2 regions of the Streptomyces sp. ICC4 genome follow, and region 1 is predicted to be linked to the other one. Evidence: riboswitches for the same ligand, from Rfam matches in the RefSeq annotation. Region 1 holds a riboswitch; the other holds the start of a gene.
The links. Region 1 has a riboswitch for ZMP and ZTP ahead of glyA (serine hydroxymethyltransferase). Riboswitches for the same ligand answer to the same signal wherever they lie in the genome.
Positions count from the first base shown of each region.

Region 1 (8,796 bases):
GCGGGCAGGAAACCGAGGTGGTCGTAGGCCTGCGCCAGGGTCTCCGCGGCGACCGCCCTGGCCTTCTCCGCGCCCTTGGCCAGCAGGGAATCCAGGGTCTCCGGATCGTCCAGGTACTCCTGGGTGCGCTGCTTGAAGGGTGTGACGAAATCGACCATCACGCCGGCCAGGTCCGTCTTGAGCGCGCCGTAGCCCTTGCCCTCGTACGCGGCCTCGAGCGCGGGGATCGACTCGCCCGTGAGGGTGGAGTAGATCGTGAGCAGGTTGCTGACGCCGGGCTTCTTCTCGGCGTCGAAGCGGACCTCCGCCTCGGTGTCCGTGACCGCGCTCTTGATCTTCTTCTCGGTGGCCTTGGGCTCGTCGAGGAGGTTGATCAGGCCCTTGGGGGACGAGGCCGACTTCGACATCTTGATCGCCGGGTCCTGGAGGTCGTAGATCTTCGCGACCTCCTTGACGATGTGCGCGGCGGGGAGGGTGAAGGTCTTCCCGAAGCGCTGGTTGAAGCGCTCGGCCAGGTCGCGGGTCAGCTCGATGTGCTGGCGCTGGTCCTCGCCGACGGGGACGGCGTTGGCCTGGTAGAGCAGGATGTCCGCGACCTGCAGGATCGGGTACGTGAACAGGCCGACGGTGGCGTTGTTGGCGCCGCCCTTGGCGGACTTGTCCTTGAACTGGGTCATCCGGCTGGCCTCGCCGAAACCGGTGATGCAGTTCATGACCCAGCCGAGCTGCGCGTGCTCGGGCACGTGGCTCTGGATGAAGAGCGTGCAGCGCTCGGGGTCCAGGCCGGCGGCGAGCAGCTGCGCGGCGGAGAGGCGGGTGTTCGCGCGGAGGTCCTTCGGATCCTGCGGCATGGTGATCGCGTGCAGGTCGACGACCATGTAGAAGGCGTCGTGCGTCTCCTGCAGGGCGACGTACTGCCGGATGGCTCCGAGGTAGTTCCCGAGGTGGAACGAACCGGAGGTGGGCTGGATGCCGGAGAGCGCGCGAGGACGATCAGAAGCCATGGCGCCATTCTCTCAGGTGCGATGGCGAGCTCGGGCCCGCCGCTGGCCGGAACCGGGCGGGTCGCTCCGCCGGCGCCCCGGCCCCGTACGGGTACCCGGCGGTAGCGGCCCGTCCGGATCTTGCCTCGGCCGAGCGACCGCTTTCTGCGCGGGTCCGGCGGGGCCGGACTGCCCTCGGGGCAGGTCCGGCCCCGTCAGGGGGCTACGCCAGCGGGAGCCCGGGGGCCGGGAAGGCGGCCATCAGGTCGCAGACCTCGGCGCGGACGGCGGCCAGGGTCGCTTCGTCCCCCATCGCGGCGGCGTCGACGGCCCGCGCGATCCAGTCCGCCACCACCGGCATGTGCTCGACCGCCAGACCGCGCGAGGTCAGCGACGGCGTGCCGATGCGGATGCCCGACGGGTCGAACGGCTTGCGCGGGTCGAACGGCACCGTGTTGTAGTTCACGACGATGCCCGCCCGGTCCAGCGCCTTCGCCGCGATCTTGCCGGAGACGGCCTTGCCCGTGAGGTCGATCAGGATCAGGTGGTTGTCCGTACCGCCCGAGACCAGGTCGAAGCCCCGCTCCAGCAGCGCCGCGGCCAGCGCCTTGGCGTTCGCGACGACCGCGTGGGCGTACGACACGAAGGACGGCTGCGCCGCCTCGTGGAGCGCCACCGCGATGCCGGCCGTCGTCTGGTTGTGCGGGCCGCCCTGGAGCCCCGGGAAGACGGCCTTGTCGATGGCCTTCGCGTGCTCCTCGCGGCACATCAGCATCGCGCCGCGCGGGCCGCGCAGGGTCTTGTGCGTGGTCGTCGAGATCACGTCCACGTGACCCGCCGGGGACGGGTGCGCCCCGCCCGCGATCAGGCCCGCGATGTGGGCGACGTCCGCGACGAGGACCGAGCCCGCCTCCTTCGCGATCGAGGCGAAGGCCTCGAAGTCGATCGTGCGCGGCAGCGCCGTACCGCCGCAGAAGATCAGCTTGGGGCGCTCCGCGAGCGCGAGGTCCCGTACCGCGTCGTAGTCGATGAGGCCGGTCTCCGCCTGGACCCCGTACTGCACGCCGCGGAACCAGGAGCCCGTCGCCGAGACGCCCCAGCCGTGCGTCAGGTGCCCGCCCATCGGCAGGGCCATGCCCATCACGGTGTCGCCGGGCTTGGCGAAGGCCAGGTAGACGGCGAGGTTCGCCGGCGAGCCGGAGTACGGCTGCACGTTGGCGTGGTCCACGCCGAACAGGCCCTTCGCCCGCTCGATCGCCAGCGCCTCGACGCGGTCGATGTTCTGCTGGCCCTCGTAGTAGCGGCGGCCCGGGTAGCCCTCGCTGTACTTGTTCTGCAGCACCGTGCCGGAAGCCTCCAGCACGGCCGCGGACACGTAGTTCTCGCTGGGGATCAGGCGCAGGGTCTCCGCCTGCAGCGTCTCCTCGGCGGCGATGAAGGACGCCAGCTCGGGGTCGGTGGCGAGCAGGGCGGGGTGACGGTGGTTCGCGCTCATGGCGGCTCCTCCGGGGTCGATGTCAGATCTCGTCCCCGCGAGGCCCAGGCGAGCGGCCCTGTATGCGGTCGTGCCCGCACGACTCCCCCGGAGTTCGTTCTCCGTACGCCAGTCGCCGTGCGTGCCGCCCACCTTAGCGGCCGCGCCACGGATGAGGTTTCTCTGTCCGGCATACGAGCGAGGATGCAGATTGAGACCTCCCCTTGAACGAAAGGGATTCCTACCTCACGCTGCCTGGCGGACCGGCGGTCCGTCAGGTCTTCCGCGATCAACGGCAGCCGGGATGAAACCAGCCCGGACGAGCATGACGCGCGCGGAGTTCTTGTCTCCGGGAGAGACGGCTCCGCACGCGGTGCATGTGTAGGTGCGTTCCGACAGCGGGAGTGCGTGCTTGGTTCTCGCTCCGCAGTGTCCGCAGTGTCCGCAGTCCATGGTGGTGTGCGCGGGGTGCACGAGCCGCAGGTCGCGGCCGTGCTTGCGCGCCATGTTGATCAGCTCGCGCTTCGTAGTGGAGATGGCCGCGTCTGCGGCCTTGCGGGCCATCGTGGACTTGGCGAGGAACTTCGGCCGGAAGTCCTCCGCCGCGATCCGCCCGAAATCCGTCACCACGCGCTTGGCCCACTTGCGGGCGGTGTCCTGGCGCTGGCGGGCGATCTTCTTGTGTACCTTCGCGGCTTGCCTCTTCGCCCGGCGGTAGCCCTCCGATGCGGCCCGGCCGCGATTCGGTTTACGGCGGGCCATCATCCGCTGATAGCCCGCCAGCTTCCCGGCCGCCTTCCTGCCGTGCCCGGCATGCGGAAGATCGTGATCGTCGCTGGTGGTGGTCGCGGTCTCCTTCACGCCCCAGTCGACACCGATCGCCGCGCCCGTCACCGGCAGTGGCTGCGCCTCGGCCTGAATGACGAAGGAGGCGTACCAGTGGCCGAGGCCGTCGCGGTAGACGCGGACACTGGACGGGTCGGAGGGAAGCTCCCGCGACCACACCACTGTCAGAGATATGCCGCCCGCCAGGTGAAGGAGGCCGTCCTTCAGCCGGAACCCGCGACGGGTGTAGTTGAGGGTGGGGTCTGCCAGTTCCTTCTTCTTGAGCCTGGGCATCCCCGCCCTCTGCCGCACCGGCAGCCGCGCCTTGATGTCCTTCAAGGTTTTGGCACGGGAGGCGGCGAAGTCCCGGATGATCTGCTGCTGAGGCACCGACGCTCCCGCCCGCGACACCCCACCCGAACGAGTGACCGACCACCCGACGATGCCTCAACGTGGGGAATCTCCATCGGTTCAAGGTCTTCCCCCGGCGCTGCCATGGCGAACGCCGATCCGCTCGTGGGAGGATCTGCTCCCTTGTCCCGCTACGCGGGGAGCCGGATTCATCCCCGGCCGGAAGGCCAGGACTTCCTCCGGTTCCCCGGTGACGCCACCCCCGTCACAGGCCTGGACGGACGATCGGAGACCCCGTGTCGACAACTGCTGATGCCATCCGCTCCGCCGACGCGCACAGCGCGCACAACTACCACCCCCTGCCCGTCGTCGTCGCCACGGCGGAGGGCGCGTGGATGACCGACGTGGAGGGACGCCGCTACCTCGACATGCTCGCCGGCTACTCGGCCCTCAACTTCGGCCACGGCAACCGCCGTCTGCTCGACGCCGCCCGCGCCCAGCTGGAGCGGGTCACCCTCACCTCCCGCGCCTTCCACCACGACCGGTTCGCGGACTTCTGTACCGAGCTCGCAGCGCTGTGCGGCAAGGAGGCGGTGCTGCCCATGAACACGGGCGCCGAGGCCGTGGAGACCGCGGTGAAGACCGCCCGCAAGTGGGGCTACGAGGTCAAGGGCGTGCCGGACGGGCACGCCAAGATCGTGGTCGCGGCCGACAACTTCCACGGCCGCACCACGACGATCGTGTCCTTCTCCACGGACCACGAGGCCCGCGACCACTTCGGCCCCTACACGCCGGGCTTCGAGATCGTCCCGTACGGGGACCTCACCGCCCTCGCCGCCGCCGTCACCTCCAACACCGTCGCCGTGCTGCTGGAGCCGATCCAGGGCGAGGCGGGCGTCCTCGTACCGCCCGCCGGATACCTGCGGGGCGTACGGGAGCTGACGCGCGAGCGGAACGTCCTGTTCATGGCGGACGAGATCCAGTCGGGACTGGGCCGGACCGGCAAGACCTTCGCGTGCGAGCACGAGGAGGTCGTCCCGGACGTCTACATCCTCGGCAAGGCGCTCGGCGGCGGCGTCGTGCCCGTCTCGGCGGTGGTCGCCGACCTGGACGTGCTCGGCGTGTTCAAGCCCGGCGAGCACGGCTCCACCTTCGGCGGGAACCCGCTGGCCTGCGCCGTCGCACTGGAGGTCGTCGCCATGCTCCGCACCGGCGAGTACCAGCAGCGGGCCGCCGAGCTCGGCGACCACCTGCACCGGGAGCTCAACCTGCTGGTCGGCGGCGGCGCGGTGACCGCCGTACGGGGCCGCGGGCTCTGGGCGGGCGTCGACATCGACCCGGCCCGCGGCACGGGCCGGGAGATCTCCGAGAAGCTGATGGAGCTCGGGGTCCTGGTGAAGGACACCCACGGGTCGACGATCCGGATCGCGCCGCCGCTGGTGATCAGCAAGGAGGACCTGGACTGGGGGCTGGACCAGCTCAGGTCGGTCCTCGCCGAGTAGGCGCGCCGCGACCCGGCGGGCTCACCCGGTCACCGCACTAGAGGATCAGAGGATCACGTGGGGCAGGAAGCGGGCGTACTCGTCCGTGACCGGCCCCTCCGATTCGCGGATGCCGAGGCCCGCCGCCTCGTCCTCGACGACCCACGCGCCGAGCACCACCCGGTTGCCGTCGAAGTCGGGCAGCGGGGCGAGTCCCTGGAAGACGTACGTCTCGTCCGGTTCCGGGGCGAAGGGCTCGCCGTCCACGGGGTGCAGGGTGACCCCGGCCCCCTCGCGCCCCAGCAGCGGCTTCGCGACGTAGCCGGTGGTCCGCGCGAGCTCGCGCGGGCCGTCGAGGTAGGCGGGCAGCAGGTTCGGGTGCTCGGGGAAGAGCTCCCACAGGATTGCCAGCAGCGCCTTGTTGGAGAGCAGCATCTTCCACAGCGGTTCGATCCAGGCCGTCGTCCCGCTGCCGCCGCCGTGGTCGTAGGTGCCCAGCACCTGCGGTCCGAAGGCGTCGGTGGCCAGCCACTCCCACGGGTAGAGCTTGAAGCAGGCGCGGATGAAGCCGAGCTTCTCGTCGACGAACCGGCCGGACAGGCTGTCCCAGCCGATCTGCTCCACGGACAGCTCCCGCGCGTCGATGCCGGCCTGCTCGGCGGTCTCCTGGAGGTAGGCGACCGTCATCAGGTCCTCGCCGAGCTCGTCGGTCTCGGAGTGCGCGAAGTGCACCGGGCCGGGCGGCAGCAGCTCCGCCTGGCGGCGCCAGGCCTCGACGAGCCGCTCGTGGAGGGAGTTCCACTGGTCGGCGCCGGGGAACCGTTCCTCCATCCAGAACCACTGCGGGCTCGCCGCCTCCACGAGGGAGGTGGGGGTGTCCGCGTTGTACTCCAGCATCTTGGCGGGGCCGCCGGCGCCGTCATAGCGCAGGTCGAAGCGGCCGTAGAGCGAGGGCTGTTCGGCGCGCCGCCGCCAGGACTCGGCGATGAGCGCGGCGAGCTTCGGGTCGGTGATGCCGAGGTCCGCGAAGCGGTCCCGGTCGACGATGTGCTCCGCCGCCGCCAGGCACATTGCGTGCAGTTCCTCGACGACGTTCTCCAGCGCCTCGACCTCGGGCAGCGAGAAGGAGTAGTACGCGCTCTCGTCCCAGTAGGGGCGCAGCGAGTCGTCGGGGTAGCGGGTGAGGGGGTAGATCAGCCCCTGCGCCTCGACCGTCTTCTGCCAGTCCGGGCGGGGCTCGATGGTGTGGCGCTGCACGCTGGATCAGCCGCCCGAGGAACTCTTGTGGCTGCCGCCGATGCCGCCGCGGGTGACGGCGGACTTGTCGAAGCTGCCGCCGCTGACCTTGTTCTTCGCGACGGTGCCGCCGTAGTAGTAGGCGCCGCGGCCCCCGCTCTTGCACTCCTTGGTGTTCAGCTTGTCCAGGGTGGCGCGGTCCGCGCAGCGCTTGTCGGGCTCGTTGCTGCTGCCGCAGGCCACCAGGGCGGCGGCGAGCAGGCCCATGCCGCCGAGCGCCACGGCGCCGGAACGCATTCGGCGTGTGGTGCGCTTGTTGTCGGTGCTGCTACCGCTGCTGCTACCGCTGCTGTCCATGTGTGGTTCGCTCCCCCTGGGTGGCCGGCTGCCGACAGACTAGAACGGGTCGCGGGGCCGAAGGAATCCGGCCGCCGTGAGTTCGGTGACCTAGAGTCGGTTCGTGCTCATTGGGATGATTTGCGCGCTCGGTGCGGCGGTCTGCTTCGGCACGGCGTCGGTTCTTCAGGCCGTCGCGGCGCGGGCGGCGGAACCGGGAACGGGCTCGGGAGTCGACACCGCCCTCCTGCTGCGGGCCCTGCGCCAGTGGCGCTACCTCGCCGGTCTCGGCCTGGACGGGGCCGGTTTCGTCCTCCAGATCATCGCCTTGCGGCACATCCCGATCTACGCGGTGGGCGCGGCGCTCGCCGCCAGCCTCGCGGTCACGGCGGTGGTCGCGGCGCGGCTGCTGCGGGTGCGGCTGAGCGGTACGGAGTGGGCCGCGGTGGCGGTGGTGTGCGCGGGGCTGGTGATGCTGGGGCTGGCTTCCGGCGAGGAGGGCTCGGGGACCGGTTCGCTCGCGCTCAAGCTGGGGCTGCTGGCGGTGGCGGGGCTGGTGCTCGTCACCGGGGCCGTGGCGGGCGGGCTGCCGGACCGCAGCAGGGCCCTGACCCTGGGTCTGGCGGCCGGGACGGGCTTCGGGGTGGTGGAGGTGGCGGTCCGGCTCATCGACGACATCTCGCTGTCCGCGCTGTCGAACCCGGCCCTGTACGCGCTCCTGCTGGGCGGGGGCGCCGCCTTCCTCCTGCTCACCTCGGCGCTGCAGCGGGGCTCGGTGACCACCGCCACGGCCGGGATGGTGCTGGGCGAGACGATCGGGCCGGCCGTGGTGGGCGTGGCCTGGCTGGGCGACCGGACCCGCGAGGGCCTGGCCTGGCTCGCGGTCGCCGGCTTCGTGGTGGCCGTCGCCGGAGCCCTGGCACTGGCCCGCTTCGGCGAACCCCCGGCGCAGGCGGGCCCGGATCAGCCGGACCCCGATCGGCCGGACCCGGTACGCCCCGACCCCGCATAGCCGGGACCCGCGGACCCGTGTAGCCGGGTCCCCCGGACCCGTGTAGCCGGGTCCCCCGGACCCGCGGACCGTCACGGGAGCGTCGCGACCAGGGCCGCCAGGGTCGCGGACCAGGCGCTCTGGGGCGGCGTACCGAAGCCGACGACCAGCGCCTCGCGCGCCGGCGCCGCGGAGTCCGGGTGGCGGAAGGACGACAGCGGCTGCAGGCCCAGGTCCTGCCAGGCGGCCGCGCGCAGGGCCGCCCGTTCGCCGCCCGGCGCCAGGTCCAGCACCGCGTGCAGGCCCGCCGCGATGCCGGAGACCGCGGCGCGGTCGCCGACGGCCGCCACCAGCTCGTCGCGCCGCCGCCGGTAGCGCAGCCGCATCTCGCGCACGTGCCGGTCGTACGCCCCGGACCGGATGAACTCCGCCAGCGTGAGCTGTTCGAGGGCGCTGGAACTCCAGTCCGCCCGGCTCTTCACCGCGAGCACCTCGTCCATCAGCGGCCCCGGCACGACCATCCAGCCCATGCGCAGCCCCGGCGCCAGGGACTTGCTGGCCGTCCCGAGGTAGACCACCCGGTCCGGGTCCAGTCCCTGCAGGGCGCCCACCGGCTGGCGGTCGTAGCGGAACTCCCCGTCGTAGTCGTCCTCCAGGACCAGCCCGCCCGTGGACCTGGCCCAGTCCACCGCCGCCGACCGCCGCTCGGGCGTCAGCGCGGCGCCCGTCGGGAACTGGTGCGCCGGGGTGAGCAGGACCGCGCCGACCCCCGAGTCCGCCAGCGCGCGCGTGCACGCTCCCGCCGCGTCCACCTCCAGCACCCGCGTGCGCAGCCCCTCCCCGGTCAGCAGGTCCCGGTGCACATCCAGCCCGTACCCCTCCACCGCCACCTCCCGGACCCGGCGCGCCCGCAGCAGCCTCGCCAGCAGCACCAGCCCCTGCGCGAACCCCGCGCACAGCACGATCCGTTCCGGGTCCGCGTGCACCCCGCGTGCCCGCGCCAGGTACCCCGCCAGCGCCTCGCGCAGCTCGGGCCGCCCGCGCGGATCCGCGTACCCGAAGGCCTCGTTCGGGGCCTCGGACAGGGCCCGCCGGGCCGCCGAGAGCCAGCCGGCGCGC
Region 1 covers NZ_CP030286.1:2,055,605-2,064,400, reverse strand. Annotated here, with positions in the region: gene trpS (tryptophan--tRNA ligase) at 1-1,004, opposite strand, end outside; gene glyA (serine hydroxymethyltransferase) at 1,207-2,478, opposite strand; ZMP/ZTP riboswitch at 2,514-2,604, opposite strand; gene DRB89_RS09460 (transposase) at 2,704-3,726, opposite strand; gene rocD (ornithine--oxo-acid transaminase) at 3,930-5,135, shown strand; gene DRB89_RS09450 (glutathionylspermidine synthase family protein) at 5,181-6,371, opposite strand; gene DRB89_RS09445 (hypothetical protein) at 6,378-6,707, opposite strand; gene DRB89_RS09440 (hypothetical protein) at 6,823-7,698, shown strand; gene DRB89_RS09435 (PLP-dependent aminotransferase family protein) at 7,770-8,796, opposite strand, start outside.

Region 2 (8,796 bases), 3.2 Mb from region 1:
GTGGCTGAGGCCGAGCGGCTGGATGACCCGGCGGGTGATCTCGTCCGCCCACGGCTGTCCGGTCACCCGCTCGATGACCATGCCGAGCAGGACGTAGTTGGTGTTGCTGTAGTGCATCCCGGCGCCCGGCGCGAACTGCGGTCCGTGGGAGGCGCCTTCGTCGACGAGCTGCTGTGCGGAGTACTCGGGGAGGTGGGGGAAGCTGCTGCCGGCGCTCGCCAGCACCCCCAGGTCGCCTAGGTAGTCGAAGACGCCGCTGGAGTGCTGGAGCAGGTTCCGCACGGTGACGGGCGGGCTGCCGGGCGGCGGGTTGAAGCACTGTCCCGTGCCCAGGTTGCAGCCCGCGGCGGGGTTGGTCTTCAGGACCGGGCCCAGCAGGCCGAACACGTCGTCGTCGAGGCGGACCCGGCCCTCGGCGACGAGTTGGAGCACGGTCGTCGCGGTGAAGATCTTGGTGATCGAGGCGGCCCGGAAGGGGCCGTCCGGATCGCGTACGGGTGTTCCCGCGTCCGTGGCCTCCGTACCGGTCCAGGAGACGCCGTCCTTGTAGGTGCGGGCGATCACCCCGGGGATCCCGTCGCCGCCGACGGCCGTTCCCGCCTCGGCGCGCATGGCGGCGCGCATGGCGGCGCGCAGCGGTTCGTGGCCGGCGTGCGCGGCGGCCGGTGTGGACGGCAGGCCCGTGGCCGCGACCAGGACGGCCGCGGCGACCACCGCGAGGCGGCCCCGTACGGTGCGCGTGGTGTGTGTGGTGTGCGCGGTGCGTGTTCTGCGTGTGCCTCTCATCGCTCTCCCCCGTGTCGATGCTGCCGGGCGGTGCGCTCGGCAGCGGCGAAGGTACGCAGGAGGGGCCGACAAGGGAAGGGCCGCGGGCGGGACGCCTCGTCCCGTCCGGCCCGACCGGACGGCCCGGCCGTCTCCGCGCTCTCAGGCACCGGCCGGCCGGGATGACCTGCGTCTTCACCGGACGGCCGGGAGGACCGGCGACGCCGAGTGCCGGGAGGCGGTGCCGCGGTCGGCCGCGCTGCACCCGCAGGTGCGGGCCGACCCTCGTGCTGCGCCGAACCGGCCGGGGGAGGCCCTCCAGTGGCATCCGATATATACCGATCTGTCTCGTCTCTCCCCGTGGCGACGGGGAGTGACTCCCGTCACTTCCGGTGACGTTTGGGACATGGCTTCCGCGGACCTGGGCAACCGGGCACGAGCAGTACCACCGCGGGCACGCCGCGGTGGCGGAATCGGAGGTACAGCGCGTCGTGTCCGAGCAGACGACCATCCACATCGCCGGGACCTGGCGTTCAGCGGTATCAGGAGCCACCCGAGAGGTCCTCGACCCGGCGGACGCCACGGTCCTCGCCGTCGTCGCCGAGGGCGGCATCGCGGACACCGACGCGGCCGTCAGCGCGGCCCGCGCGGCCTTCGACGGCGGGGAGTGGCCGCAGACCCCCGTCCTGGAGCGGGCCGCCCTGCTCCGCCGCGTCGCCGACCTGCTCCAGCGCGACCGCGAACCCCTCGGGCTGCTGGAGAGCCGCGACGCGGGCAAGACCCTGGAAGAGGGCCGGGTGGACGTGGACTGCGTCGCGGACGCCTTCCGCTACTTCGCGGACCTCGTCTCCGGCGAGAGCGCCGGCCGTGTGATCGACGCCGGCACCCCCGACGTCCACAGCGTCGTCGTCCACGAGCCCGTCGGGGTCTGCGCCCTGATCGCCCCGTGGAACTACCCGCTCCTCCAGGCCTCTTGGAAGATCGCCCCCGCCCTCGCTGCGGGCAACACCTTCGTGCTCAAGCCCAGCGAGATCACCCCGCTGTCCACGGTGGCCCTCATCGGCCTGCTGGCGGAGGCCGGCCTGCCGGCCGGCGTCGCGAACCTGGTCACCGGCCCCGGCGAACCCGTCGGCGCGCGCCTCGCCGCCCACCCCGACGTCGACCTCGTCTCCTTCACCGGCGGACTCACCAGCGGTACGAAGGTGATGCGCGCGGCCGCCGACACGGTCAAGAAGGTGGCCCTCGAACTCGGCGGCAAGAACCCCAACGTCGTCTTCGCGGACGCCTGCGCCACCGAGGAGGGCTTCGACACCGCCGTTGACCAGGCCCTCAACGCCGCCTTCATGCACAGCGGCCAGGTCTGCTCCGCCGGCTCCCGGCTCATCGTCGAGGAGAGCGTCGCCGAACGCTTCGTCGCCGAACTCGCCCGCCGGGCCGACCGGATCCGCCTCGGCCGCGGAACCGACCCGGGCGTGGAGTGCGGACCGCTGGTGTCCGCCGCCCAGCGCGAACGCACCGAGGAGTACGTCGCCTCCGCCCTCGCCGAGGGAGCCGTACTCCGCTCCGGCGGGATGCGCCCCGACGCGCCCGGCTACTTCTACCGGCCGACGGTGCTGGACCGCTGCCACCGCCGGATGCGCGTCGTGCGGGAGGAGGTCTTCGGGCCGGTGCTGACCGTCGAGACCTTCCGTACCGAGGCCGAGGCCGTCGCGCTCGCCAACGACACCGAGTACGGACTCGCCGGAGCGGTGTGGACCTCGGACCCGGGCCGCGGCCGCCGCGTGGCGGGCCGGCTGCGCCACGGCACCGTCTGGATCAACGACTTCCACCCCTACCTCCCGCAAGCCGAGTGGGGCGGCTTCGGAAAGTCCGGCACCGGCCGCGAACTGGGCCCGTCGGGCCTGGCCGAGTACCGCGAGACCAAACACGTGTACCAGAACCTCGCCCCGCGCCCCGTGCGCTGGTTCGCGGGCTGAAGGAGGAGCAGCGCCATGACCACCCCCACGCACACCCCCCCCGGTACCCCGCCCACCGCCAGGCCCCACACCCCCCGCTCCCCCCGCTCTCACCCCCCCCACCGCATCGGCTCACGGTGCCGCCTCTGAGCCCCCTGCGGGCCGCAGACGGGCCACAGGGGGCCGTAGGGGGTCGCAGGCGGCTCAGGCCGCCGCCACCGCCGCCGCCTCGCCCGTCAGGACCTTGAGCCGCTTGGTGAAGAAGACCATCACCGCGCCGGCCGCGATGACCATCGCGCCCTGCCACAGGAAGTTCCAGCTCTGCCCGATGACCGCGTCGAGCCGGGGCAGCTGCGCGCCGATCGCGTCTCCGGTCGCGGCGGCCAGGAACCAGACGCCCATCATCTGGTTGGTGAAGGCGCGCGGGGCGAGCTTGGTGGTGACCGACAGGCCGACCGGGCTCAGGCACATCTCGCCCATGACCTGGATCACGTACACGCCCACGAGCCACATCAGCGAGACCTTCACGCCGTTGGAGGCGATGGCCGCGGCGCCCGACATGACCACGAAGGAGCCGCCGGTCAGCAGCAGGGCCAGGCCGAACTTGAACGGGGTGCTCATGTGCTTGCCCCGCCGGACCCAGAAGGCGGCGAAGACCGGGGCCAGGACGATCACGAAGAGGGACGGCAGCGACTGGGTCCAGCTGGCCGGGATGTGCCAGCCCAGCAGGGACAGGTCGGTCTTCTGGGCGGCGAACAGGTTCAGCTCGTTGCCCATCTGGTCGTAGACCAGCCAGAACAGCGTGGCGGCCAGGAAGAGCCAGACGTAGGCGCGCAGCCGGGTCTTCTCGACCCGGTCGATCTTCGGGCTGCGGTACATGGAGTACAGCACGCCCGCCGGGACCACGACGGCGACGACCGTGAGCACGAAGGTGATGTTGTCGATGCTCAGGGCGTGCGAGGCGCCGAGCAGGCCGATCAGGACGGCCGTGAAGACCAGGCCGTACGCGGAGGACTTGCGCAGCTTGGCCCGCTCGGCGGCGGTCAGCCGGACCACGGGCTCGGCGCGCAGCTGCCCGGAGAGCTTGCGGCCGCCGAGGACGTACTGGACCAGGCCGAGGGCCATGCCGACGGCGGCGGCGCCGAATCCGAGGTGCCAGTTGACCTCTTCGCCGAGGTAGCCGACGACGAGGGGGGCCATGACCGCGCCCAGGTTGATGCCCATGTAGAAGATCGAGTAGCCGGCGTCGCGGCGCTGGTCGTCCTCGGGGGCGTAGAGCCGGCCGACGAGGGCGGAGATGTTCGGCTTGAGCAGCCCGGTGCCGATGACGATGAGGACCAGGCCGGGCCAGACGAAGACCGGGTCGGGGACGGCCATCAGGACGTGGCCGGCCATGATGACCACGCCGCCCCACAGGACGGCCCGGCGGGCGCCGAGGAACCGGTCGGCGATCCAGCCGCCGGGCAGTGCCAGCAGCGAGATCATGGCCATGTAGACGCCTTCGACGGCCTCGGCCGTGCCCTCGTGGAGGGCCATGCCGCCGTGGGCGCGGGAGGCTGCCAGGAAGTGCACGAGGATGGCGACCATGCCGTAGAGGCTGAAGCGCTCCCACAGCTCGGCGAGGACGAGGGTGGCGAGCCCGCGCGGGTGGCGCTCCCGGCCCGTCCCCGCGGTGTCCGGTCCCGAGGCCTTCTGCATATCCATCGATGCGTTCACATATTCATTGGAGCCTCGGGTCGGGGCGCACGGATCGTCCTTTCGGCCGTTACCGGCGGAAAGCAGACGCCCCGGGCCCAAGGGCCCGGGGCGTTCCTCACGCGGAGGGGGACCCGGTGCGGGTCAGAGGTCCGCGAGCGCCAGCCCGGCCTGGGCCGCGGCCGCCCGGACGGTCTGCTCGAGCAGTACCGCGATGGTCATCGGGCCGACGCCGCCCGGTACGGGGGTGATCAGCGAGGCGCGGGCGGCGGCCGACTCGAAGTGGACGTCGCCGACGTTGCCCTCGTTGTACCCGGCGTCCAGGACCACGGCGCCCGGCTTGATGTCCTCGCCGCGGATGAACTCGGCCTTGCCGACGGCGGCGACCAGCACGTCCGCCTGGCGGACGATGGACGGGAGGTCCACGGTGCGCGAGTGGCAGTAGGTGACGGTGGCGTTCTGCTCCAGGAGGAGCATCCCCGCGGGCTTCCCCAGGATCGCGCTGCGGCCGACGACCACGGCGTGCTTGCCGGTCAGGTCCACGTCGTAGGCCTCCAGCAGCCGCATGATGCCGCCGGGGGTGCAGGAGACGAACCCGGGCAGCCCGAAGCCCATGGCGGCGAAGGAGTGCATGGTGACCCCGTCGACGTCCTTGCCGGGGGCGATGGCCTCGAAGGCGGCGCGCTCGTCGATGTGGTGCGGGACGGGGTGCTGGAGCAGGATTCCGCTGATCTCCGGGTCCTCGGAGAGCGCGGTGAGGGCGGCCACCAGTTCCTCGGTGGTCGTGGCGGCCGGCAGCTCCACGTGGCGGGAGGTGATCCCGGCCTTGGCGCAGCGGTTCTGCTTCATCCGCACGTAGGTGACGGAGGCGGGGTCCTCGCCGACCAGCACGGTCGCCAGACAGGGCGCGGTGCCGGTGCGCTCGGTGATCTTCGCGGCGTGGTCGGCGGTCCGCTCCGAGATGCGGCGTGCCAGGGCCGTGCCGTCCATCAGCCGGGCGGTGGGGGCCTGGCCGTCGGTCTGGGCCGCGGGAACGGTCTGGGCAGTCGTCATGGGGTCTCCTGAGCGTCGCTGCGGGATCGCGGTTCGCCCAGGCGCGCGGCAGTCGACGTACGGAGCACGCCGGGCCGCTCCCCGGTGGTGATCCACCCGAACGCCAGTCACGGCCCGCCGCCAGTGTAGGCGAACCCCCGGGGACCCCGGCGGGGGGCCCGGGGATCGCTGCCGGGCCCCCCGCCGGGATCCCCGGGCCCGGGAATCCGGTGGATGACCGGGGCGCGACCTGGGACGATCGAGACATGACGCCCACTTTTGACCATCTCGTCGCGGAGGCCGACTCCGTGTCCGTGGACGGCTGGGACTTCTCCTGGCTCGACGGCCGCGCCAGCGAGCAGCGCCCCTCCTGGGGGTACCAGCGCCTCCTCGGGGAGCGCCTGGCCGCGGTCCGCTCCGCCCTGGACATCCAGACCGGCGGCGGGGAGGTGCTCGCCGGGGCCGGCCCCCTGCCCCCGCTCATGGCGGCCACCGAGTCCTGGCCGCCGAACGTGGAGAAGGCGACGCGACTGCTGCACCCGCTGGGCGCGGTGGTGGTCGCGGACTGCGACGAGCCCCCGCTGCCGTTCGCCGGCGAGGCCTTCGAGTTCGTCTCGAGCCGGCATCCGGTGACGATCTGGTGGGAGGAGATCGCGCGGGTGCTGCGGCCGGGCGGCACGTACCTCTCCCAGCAGGTCGGTCCGGCGAGCGTCTTCGAGCTGGTCGAGTACTTCCTGGGCCCGCAGCCGGAGGAGGTCCGGCGGGGCCGGCACCCCGACGACGCGGTCGCCGACGCCACGAAGGCCGGGCTCGAAGTCGTCGATCTGCGCTCGGAGCGGCTGCGGACGGAGTTCCACGACATCGGAGCCGTGATCTACTTTCTCCGGAAGGTGATCTGGATGGTGCCCGGTTTCACGGTCGGGCACTACCGGGACCGCTTGCGCGAGCTGCACGAACAGATCGAACGCGACGGCCCGTTCGTCGCGCACACCGCCCGATTCCTCATCGAGGCCCGCAAAACGGGCTGACAAATCGGGCGGACGCGACCACCGCCGATCGGTTGCCCGGTCACAGCGTGGCGCAGGTCACTCAATTGAGCGCGTAACGAATCGACTCGGGCATGCGATGAACCGACAGGTGTCCTCGTGCGGCCCGGAATACAGACCCCCCTCGGGTCTGTTTCCCAAGTTCGCGCGATGATGTCCCGCCATCCCTTTATCTGTTCGCAACGAGAGGCTCCTTGTGTCGCTCAGCCCGTCCCGTACGTTCCCCACGGAGATCGCCGAATCCGAGGCCCTGGTCGCGCTTGTCGAGCGCGGCCGCGAGCAGGGTCACATCAACGGTGATGACGTGCGCCAGGCCTTCGAGGCCGGCCGCATCCCGGTGGACCAGTGGAAGCGGGTCCTGCGCAGCCTGAACCAGGTCCTGGACGAGGAGGGCGTCGCGCTGCACGTCAGCGCCGCGCCCGCCACGAAGGTTGCCGCCAAGAAGCCGCGCAAGGCGGCCGCCGCCCCGGCGCGTGCCGTCACCAAGAAGGCCGCCGCCCCGCCGCGCCTCATCGGCGCGCGCAAGACGGCGGCCCCCGCCACCGCCGCGGCGATATCCGACCCGTCGGCCTCCGGCACCGAGGAGGAGGTGGCGGCCGAGGCCGCTGCCGCGCCGAAGAAGCGGACGGTCAAGAAGACCGCCGTGAAGAAGACCGCGGTCAAGAAGACGGCCGCCACGAAGAAGACCGCCAAGGACGGCGACGAGGGCGACGCCCCCGTGGCCCTGGGCGAGGACTGGGCAGCCGAGGACCTCGACGAGGGCGACGAGAAGGAGACGCCCAAGACGGGCGGCAGCGCCGGCTTCGTCCTGTCCGACGACGACGAGGACGACGCTCCGGCGCAGACGGTCATGGTCGCCGGCGCCACCGCCGACCCCGTCAAGGACTACCTCAAGCTCATCGGCAAGGTGCCGCTGCTCAACGCCGAGCAGGAGGTCGAGCTCGCCAAGCGGATCGAGGCCGGTCTCTTCTCCGAGTACAAGCTCGAAGAGGAGGAGGACCACAAGCCCGCCTTCAAGCGCGAGCTCGAGATCCTGGTCGAGGACGGCCGCCGCGCCAAGAACCACCTGCTGGAGGCCAACCTCCGCCTCGTGGTCTCGCTGGCCAAGCGCTACACCGGCCGCGGCATGCTCTTCCTGGACCTGATCCAGGAGGGCAACGTCGGCCTGATCCGCGCCGTGGAGAAGTTCGACTACACCAAGGGCTTCAAGTTCTCCACGTACGCGACCTGGTGGATCCGGCAGGCGATCACGCGCGCCATGGCCGACCAGTCGCGCACCATCCGCATCCCCGTCCACATGGTCGAGATCATCAACAAGCTGGCCCGCGTCCAGCGCCAGATGCTCCAGGACCTCGGCCGGGAGCCCACTCCGGAGGAGCTGGGCAAGGAACTCGACATGACCCCCGAGAAGGTCATCGAGGTCCAGAAGTACGGCCGCGAGCCGATCTCCCTGCACACCCCGCTGGGTGAGGAGGGCGACAGCGAGTTCGGTGACCTCATCGAGGACTCCGAGGCGGTCGTCCCGGCCGACGCCGTGAGCTTCACCTTCCTTCAGGAGCAGCTCCAGTCGATCCTGGGCACGCTCTCGGAGCGCGAGGCGGGCGTGGTCTCCATGCGCTACGGCCTCAACGACGGCCAGCCGAAGACCCTCGACGAGATCGGCCGCGTGTACGGGGTCACCCGTGAGCGCATCCGCCAGATCGAGTCGAAGACCATGTCGAAGCTCCGTCACCCGTCGCGCTCGCAGGTGCTGCGCGACTACCTCGACTAAAAATCGGGTCGCGCCCCTCAGGTCAGTCGGAAGACCGGCCCGCGGGGCGTGAACGGCAGGGAGGCACCCTGCGGGATCAGGAAGGCGTGCTCGCGCCGGATCCGCAGGGTGTCGGTCCACCCGTCCGTGATCACCAGCACCGGGGCCCCGGGCGGGAAGTCCTCGGCACGCTGCAGCAGGTCGATGCCCGGTTGCAGGACGGTCCCTCCCCGGCCGCGCACCCTCACCCGGCCCGCGATCTCGGTCGGGGGCAGATAGCCCGCGTCGTACGGCGCCGCGTCGCAGAACACGACGCGGGCGGCCGGTACGTCGCGGGCTTCGGCGTACGAGGCGATGGCGCCGAGCGCCTTGCCGAGCAGGGCGGTGTCCATCGACCCCGAGGTGTCGAGGACCACGCCGAAGGTGCAGCGGGCCGTCTCCTCGGCGGGGAAGTACCGGCCGGCCCGCGGGATGTCCGGGGTGGAGGCCTGCCGGCGGGCCGGGCGCGCGAAGCTGCGTACCGGCTCGGGGCGCGGCACGTACTCGTCGAACC
Region 2 covers NZ_CP030286.1:5,254,173-5,262,968, forward strand. Annotated here, with positions in the region: gene DRB89_RS24505 (serine hydrolase domain-containing protein) at 1-786, opposite strand, end outside; gene DRB89_RS24510 (aldehyde dehydrogenase family protein) at 1,257-2,741, shown strand; gene DRB89_RS24515 (peptide MFS transporter) at 2,925-4,436, opposite strand; gene DRB89_RS24520 (bifunctional 5,10-methylenetetrahydrofolate dehydrogenase/5,10-methenyltetrahydrofolate cyclohydrolase) at 4,560-5,468, opposite strand; ZMP/ZTP riboswitch at 5,497-5,589, opposite strand; gene DRB89_RS24525 (methyltransferase domain-containing protein) at 5,714-6,475, shown strand; gene DRB89_RS24530 (RNA polymerase sigma factor) at 6,690-8,264, shown strand; gene DRB89_RS24535 (hypothetical protein) at 8,282-8,796, opposite strand, start outside.
Region 2: linked by a shared signal. The riboswitch ahead of DRB89_RS24520 (bifunctional 5,10-methylenetetrahydrofolate dehydrogenase/5,10-methenyltetrahydrofolate cyclohydrolase) and the one ahead of glyA (serine hydroxymethyltransferase) in region 1 are both predicted to bind ZMP and ZTP.